DNA from 2 places in the Pseudomonas sp. HLT2-19-2 genome. Region 2 is predicted to be linked to the other one. Evidence: riboswitches for the same ligand, from Rfam matches in the RefSeq annotation. Region 2 holds a riboswitch; the other holds the start of a gene.
The links. A riboswitch is a leader RNA that binds a small molecule or an ion and turns the genes downstream of it on or off. The one in region 2 is predicted to bind cobalamin.
Positions count from the first base shown of each region.

Region 1: it holds a riboswitch for cobalamin, as region 2 does, so the genes downstream of both, ACYZTU_RS17475 (CbtB domain-containing protein) here and ACYZTU_RS11990 (ABC transporter substrate-binding protein) in region 2, are expected to answer to the same signal.

Region 1 covers NZ_CM142712.1:3,754,229-3,757,908, forward strand. Annotated here, with positions in the region: gene cobN (cobaltochelatase subunit CobN) at 1-214, opposite strand, end outside; gene cobW (cobalamin biosynthesis protein CobW) at 218-1,279, opposite strand; cobalamin riboswitch at 1,382-1,594, opposite strand; cobalamin riboswitch at 1,697-1,925, shown strand; gene ACYZTU_RS17475 (CbtB domain-containing protein) at 2,046-2,249, shown strand; gene ACYZTU_RS17480 (CbtA family protein) at 2,261-2,968, shown strand; gene ACYZTU_RS17485 (cobalamin biosynthesis protein) at 2,965-3,378, shown strand; gene cobM (precorrin-4 C(11)-methyltransferase) at 3,462-3,680, shown strand, end outside.
Region 2 covers NZ_CM142712.1:2,566,115-2,569,794, reverse strand. Annotated here, with positions in the region: gene ACYZTU_RS12000 (T6SS phospholipase effector Tle1-like catalytic domain-containing protein) at 1-354, opposite strand, end outside; gene ACYZTU_RS11995 (eCIS core domain-containing protein) at 724-1,320, opposite strand; cobalamin riboswitch at 1,492-1,694, shown strand; gene ACYZTU_RS11990 (ABC transporter substrate-binding protein) at 1,835-2,848, shown strand; gene ACYZTU_RS11985 (FecCD family ABC transporter permease) at 2,845-3,680, shown strand, end outside.

The sequences.
Region 1 (3,680 bases), 1.2 Mb from region 2:
CATACAGGTCGACCGACGCGTGATTCTGCACCTGCATCGGGTTGGCCAGGCGCACGCTCGGGTAATCGTCGGGCAACTGCTGCGCCGCTTCGGCGAGCAGCGCTAGGCTGGAGTCGCCGCTGCACAAGATCACCAGCTCGGCGGGGGTTTGTCCAAGGTCGGCAATGTTGTCATCCGACACGAAACCGCCGGGTTGGGTCCTGAGCAGGTGCATGGCTTAAACGCTGAGCGCAGCGCGCAATTGCGTTTCGATTAGAATTCCGTCCAGTTCCTGGCCGATCAATACCAGGCGCGTGGTGCGCGCTTCGTCGGCGCCCCACTGACGATCGAAATGCTTGTCGAAACGTGTGCCCACGCCCTGGATTAACAGGCGCATTGGTTTGTTCGGGATGGCGGCGAAACCTTTGACACGCAAGATGCCGTGCTGAACCACCAATTGAGTCAACGCGTCCAGCAGCAGGCTTTCGTCTGCCTGGGGCAGTTCGATCGAGATCGAATCGAAAGCATCGTGATCGTGATCGTCCTCACCTTCATGGTGGTGATCGTGATGGCTGTGACGGCTGTCGATGTGTTCTTCGGAACCGGCACCGAGGCCGATCAGCACGTCCAGTGGCAGACGACCACTGCTGGCTTCGATGACTTTCACGGCGGGCGGCAACTCTTCAGCGACTTCCAGGCGCACACGGGCCAGGTCTTCGGGGCTGATCAGGTCGGCCTTGTTGAGGATCACCAGGTCGGCGCTGGCCAGTTGGTCGGCGAACAACTCGTGCAGCGGCGATTCGTGGTCCAGGTTCGGGTCGAGTTTGCGCTGGGCATCGACCTGGTCCGGGAAAGCGGCGAAGGTGCCGGCGGCGACCGCTGGGCTATCGACCACGGTGATGACCGCGTCAACAGTGCAGGCGCTGCGGATTTCCGGCCACTGGAAAGCTTGCACCAGCGGTTTTGGCAGGGCCAGACCCGAGGTTTCGATGAGGATGTGGTCGAGGTCGCCGCGACGGGCGACCAGTTCGCGCATCACCGGGAAGAATTCTTCTTGAACGGTGCAGCACAGGCAGCCATTGGCCAATTCATAAACGCGGCCGTTGGCTTCTTCTTCTGTGCAGCCGATGGAGCACTGCTTGAGAATTTCGCCGTCGATGCCCAGCTCGCCAAACTCGTTGACGATCACCGCAATACGACGGCCCTGAGCGTTGTCGAGCATGTGCCGCAGCAACGTGGTTTTGCCCGAGCCGAGGAAGCCGGTAACGATGGTGACAGGGAGTTTGGCCAGTGTTTTCATCGGATGCCCTTTGGCAAGGTGGCGGGCATACGGGACGACGACCGGCAACGCGGACGCGCGTGCCTGAAGAGTTCGCCACCGGATCACCCCGCCCGGTTGAAAGTGAGAATCTGTGTCGAGGCAGGTCTCCTGGCTGACGGCTTGCCAGTCGTTCGACTGACGTTGGCTGCGCCTTCCCGCGGGCCCGATAGACAGGGCTTGCAGTGGCGTGGCAGCCAACAGAACCGTTCACAGTTGCGGGGGCAGCCGCGGCATCGACCGCGTTCCCTTCTTAGCTTCGGCAGACGCCGAAGAACCTCGAAAGCGCAAGGCTACGCATCGTCTCGGGGCGGGTCAATGTCCTACACAGAGCCAATCATCATTCGGTACCGAGTTGAGAACCCTTGCCAATTGACGCCCAACCCCCGCCCATGCTCTCCTACACGCCTTGTTACGGGTGCCCTTCACAGGGTGAAACGGGAAACCGGTGAATCATGTGCTTTACTCTAAAGCCATGTCAGTCCGGTGCTGCCCCCGCAACGGTAAGCGAGCGAAGCGTCAGATCCACTGTGCCAGCAGTTCGGCATGGGAAGGTGATGTTTGCAGGTCAAGGCGAAAGCCAGCGCCCCTCGTGAGCCCGGAGACCGGCCCGCAACACAAAGTGACCATTACGATCACTGAATAACAAACCCGCGGTGGGCGGGCGCTGTTTGAACCTCTGCGCGCCCGACTCGCAGGGGTCTTCCATGCGCTCTATTCACCCGCTGACAGACCAGAGGGAAGCGCCATGTCGATCATCAGCAGCACCGGCAGCAACACCGATAAGAGCACCGCCAGCACCACCACGACCCTGACTCAACGCCTGACCGCCGCCGTGTTTGCGTCGATCCTTGGCGCTAGCCTGGTGTATTTCGCCGGTTTCTCGCACATCGAAGCGGTGCACAATGCCGCGCACGATACCCGCCACAGCTCTGCATTCCCGTGCCATTGAGACCTGCTGACATGATCAAGCGTATTGCGCAAACCGCAGGGTTCACCGGGCTGCTGGCCGCCCTGCTGCTGACCCTGCTGCAAAGCTTCTGGGTGGCTCCGCTGATTCTGCAGGCCGAGACTTACGAAAAGTCCGAGCCCGCCGCTGTTGCCGTTCACGAACACGCCGCGGGTGCTGTCGCCGCTCACACTCACGACGCCGATGCCTGGGAACCGGAAGACGGCTGGCAGCGCGTGCTGTCGACCACGGGCGGCAATCTGGTGGTAGCGGTCGGTTTCGCCCTGATGCTTGCCGGTCTTTACACCTTGCGCGCACCGACTCGCACTTCCCAAGGCCTGCTATGGGGCCTGGCCGGTTATGCGACGTTCGTGCTGGCACCCACCCTCGGCCTGCCGCCTGAGCTGCCGGGCACCGCCGCTGCTGATTTGGCGCAACGGCAGGTCTGGTGGATCGGCACTGCCGCCTCCACGGCGGTCGGTATCGCATTGATCGTGTTCAGCCGCCACTGGTTGATGAAAGTGCTCGGCGTGGCCATTCTGGCCGTTCCTCACGTGATCGGTGCACCACAACCGGAAGTCCATTCGATGCTGGCTCCAGAAACCCTGGAAGCTCAATTCAAAATCGCTTCGCAGCTGACCAACGTGGCGTTCTGGCTGGCCCTGGGCTTAGTCAGTGCCTGGTTGTTCCGCCGCAAAAGCGATGGTCAATACCACACATGACTGACCTCAGTGCAGCGCCGACCCTGGTGGTCGGCCTGGGCTGCCAGCGCGGCTGCCCCGTCAGCACGCTGCGGGCGTTGCTCGATCAGGCGTTACAGGCTCATAAAATCGAGCTCCACCAGATCAAGGCGTTGGCCAGCATTGACCTGAAGCGCGAAGAACCTGGTTTGATCGAGTTGGCCGAACAGCTAGCGCTGCCACTGATGTACTTCAGCAGCGAACAACTGGCCTGCTATCAACCGCAACTCAGCCACCGCTCGGACATCGCGTTCGAACGCACCGGCTGCTACGGCGTCGCGGAAAGTGCCGCCCTGGCCCTGGCCGAACAGTTGGCCCAGGCACCGGCAAAATTGCTGATTCCACGACAAAAATATGCCCAGGCCACCTTGGCATTGGCCTGCGTCGCCTGAAATCCTCAATAATCCCTGTCTTTGATCATGAGCAATCTTCATCTGAAGCTTTGTCCAGCCCCTTTTTCTCACAGGAACCGACGATGACCGTCTACTTCATTGGCGCAGGTCCCGGCGACCCGGAACTGATCACCGTCAAAGGCCAACGGCTGATTCGAAGCTGCCCGGTGGTCATCTATGCCGGCTCCCTGGTGCCCGCCGCCGTGCTGGAAGGCCATCGCGCCGAACACGTGGTCAACAGCGCTGAACTGCACTTGGAACAGATCATCGAGCTGATCAAGACTGCCCATGCCAACGGCCAG
Region 2 (3,680 bases):
TCCTTTTACGTCTTTCGATTCAGGATAGAGATCAAATAGCTTGGAGACATTACTCACATCATTCCCATAACTCCCCTCCGGATCGGCCATATACGGCTTACAGCTCGCATCGACGTCTTCCGGGCGGATCGGATGATGGGCGCCGCACACTAATCCTGATTCGGAGTTGCTCGCATTGTTCAGCGTCCCATCAAAGAACACCCCAATGCGCAGCGCTACCTTGATTTTATGCTTCTCAGGCGCCGGTACTTTGCCGTGCTTCTCATACTCGGCCCAGCGCTGGGCATGGATATCGACGGGTTTGGCTTCGTCGTATCGATAGTTTTTCGGGGGGTTGGGTACGTATCCACTCATTCCTTAATCACCTGGCTCCTTGGTGCAACGGGTGCTGAGGGTGCCATTGCGGATCCAATCAAGCAACGAGTAGCCGGATGCCATCATCCAAAGACATTGCCCACGTTGATAGTCACCATCAACTCAATGAAGTTCTCTTAAAAATTCCGGGGCGTAACATCGCCTCCATACCCAGCAACCGAAGCGGCAGGGTTCAGTGAGGAACATCGCTGCGCGACCGTGGAAATCAAAGGCGCCGATTACTCCGTTCAGGAGTTTTTAATCAGTGCCTGGACACTCCCGGAGAACATTCGCTACCAGATCATTCGTGAGCGCTACTGACCGAAATCGACACAATGCAGCCAGTCGTGATGGGCGGCTTCACTACCCTTAGTCAGTCCCTTCCCGCACCAACCGCCTGACCTCAGCCTGTATGGCATAAGCCGGCGCCTCCAAAGCATTGAAATCTTGTGTATACCGCTGGGCGAATCCTTCTACCCCCCATTCCTGAAACTGCTGCACGTGCTTTAGTTCGTGAGCCCAAAGCGCGATGTTCTGTTCTGCGGTTTGAGCGTCCCGGAAGAGGATGATGTCGATCAGCGTCACGGCACCGACATCGGGGTTTTGCAGCATGGCAGTGGCGGCGCTGAATTGGCCGTTGTCGCTAACCTTGTAGCGCGCGGTATCGAGCACGCTGGGGTCGTACCAACGCAACAGTTGCTCCCGGATGTGCGGTGGAATGGGCTGGATGCCGGCGTTGGCTGCTTCAGCGCGGGCTTGGGTCAGCCACAGCGCCAGGGCAGGTGCCGCGATCTGGTAGATGCCATCAGACAGGGGGCCGAGCAGTTGTCCTGCGTCTGGCAGGCAGATGCAGCCGTCCAGGCACACTTGTTTCTCGCCAGGTGGGCAGGCGTTGGTCTGGGCTGGCACTTCAAGCGTCAGGCAAAGAACAAACAGCGCCACCAGGCGCGTGGTGATGGGTGGCATTGGGCGCTCCAGGGACGGACGCAGCACGAACAGTGGGTCACAATTGATCGACGACCCGCATAACTTTAGCGTATCGCTATCGGACTCTTCTCGATGACCGCTTCACGCCCTGAGGAAATCAGTCGTGAACAGGCAGACATCAGCCAAAAGCGCTCAGTGGTGATATTCGGCATGATCGACTACCATGCCGGCCGCCGGTTTCCAAATGGGATTAATAGGGAATCCGAGATGCCTGACACGGCATCAAACGGAACTGCCCCCGCAACTGTAGGTGCTGAGCCTGCTCCTGAACTGCCACTGGGATCACTCCCGGGAAGGCTGGAGCCTGGCGACGACGCATCAGTCAGGAGACCTGCCGGCCAAGTAAATCACTAACCGGCGGGGTGTCCGGGAAGGACATCCTTGCGCCGAGCGTCGCCTGAGTGATCGGCACTTCACTGCTTCAATGGCAGCGATCGATGATGTGTTTCCAGTCCGTACCCCTGCTCTTGTACGGTCAAATGGAGATTGCGTCATGCTGCTGTTCCGCCTTGCCACCCTCGCCACTGCCCTGGGACTGTCCACCCTCGCCCATGCGGCCCCGACCCACTATCCCCTGACCGTCGAGAACTGTGGCAGCACGTTGACCTTTCAGCAGGCACCCAGCCGTGTCGTGACCATCGGCCAGGCTGGCACTGAAATGCTCTACGCCATGGGCCTTGGCAACACGCTGGTCGGCACTTCGCTGTGGTTCAACGATGTGCTGGCCACGTACAAGACAGAGAACGACACGATCGAGCGCCTGGCCGATAACGAGCCGAGTTTCGAGGCGGTGATCGGCAAGCGTCCGCAGCTGGTGGCAGTGGAGCTGGAGTGGATGGTCGGCCCGCAAGGCGTGGTCGGTACTCGCGACCAATTTCACGAACTGAAGATTCCGACCTACCTGATGCCCTCCGACTGCGAAGCCAAGGACAACCTGGTCGGTGCCGATGGCACACGTCTGGAGGCATTTCACATCGACAGCCTCTACAAAAGCATCAGCCAATTGGCTGAAATTTTCGATGTGCAGGAACGTGGCCAGCAGCTGACCGCCCAACTCAAGGCCAGCCTGGCCAAGTCCATTGCCACCGTACAGAACAAGGATCTGAAGCACACCAGTGCGCTGTTCTGGTTCTCCAGCGCCAGTCTGGATATCGACCCCTATGTCGCCGGGCACAAGGGCATTCCCGACTTCATGTTGAACACGTTGGGTGTGCGCAACGTGGTGGAGTCCGATGAAGAATGGCCAACAGTCGGCTGGGAAACCATCGCCAAGGCCAACCCGACCTTCCTGGTCATCGCACGCATGGATCGCCGTCGCTTCCCGGCTGACGACGATCAAAAGAAACTGGAATTCCTGCGTAGCGACCCGGTGACCCGCAACATGGACGCCGTGAAAAACAACCGCATCATCATCCTCGACGCCATGGCCATGCAGGCCAGCGTAAGAATGTTCGACGGTCTTGAAACCCTGGCATCAGCCATCAACGGCGACGACCTGCCGAAATGACCACGACGCTGATTCGTACGCTGCTGGCATTGCTGACACTGCTGCTGGCCGTGATTGCCGGTGTGGCCATCGGTGAAACGAGCATCGAGCCGAGCGTGGTGTTCCAGGTGCTGGCCAACAAGCTGTGGACTGCTGGTTATGTCCTCGATCCGATAGACGAAGGCATCGTCTGGAATTACCGCCTGACCCGCGCGCTGGTGGCAGCGGCCTGCGGTGCGGGCCTGGCCACCTGCGGGGTGATCCTGCAATCGCTGTTGCGTAACCCGCTGGCCGATCCTTATCTGCTTGGCATTTCCGCCGGCGCCTCGACGGGCGCTGTACTGGTGGCATTGCTGGGCCTCGGGGCGGGGCTGATTTCGCTGTCGGCCGGGGCGTTTGTCGGCGCCGTTGCCGCCTTCGCCGTGGTTGTTTTGCTGGCCCGCGCCAGTGGTTCAAACGGCGGTACCGGGCAGATCATCCTGGCGGGGATTGCCGGCTCACAGTTGTTCAATGCGCTCACCGCGTTTCTGATCACCAAGTCGGCCAGTTCCGAACAAGCCCGCGGCATCATGTTCTGGTTGCTGGGCAATCTCAGCGGTGTGCGCTGGCCGTCGGTGTGGCTGTCGGTGCCCGTGGCATTGATCGGTCTCGCGGTGTGCCTGTGGCACCGTCGGGCGCTGGATGCCTTCACTTTTGGCGCCGACTCAGCCGCCTCGCTCGGCATTCCGGTACGCCGAGTGCAAATTCTGTTGATCAGCTGCGCCGCACTGGTGACGGCGGTGATGGTGTCGATTGTCGGCTCCATCGGTTTCGTCGGACTGGTCATTCCCCATGCCGTGCGACTGCTGCTGGG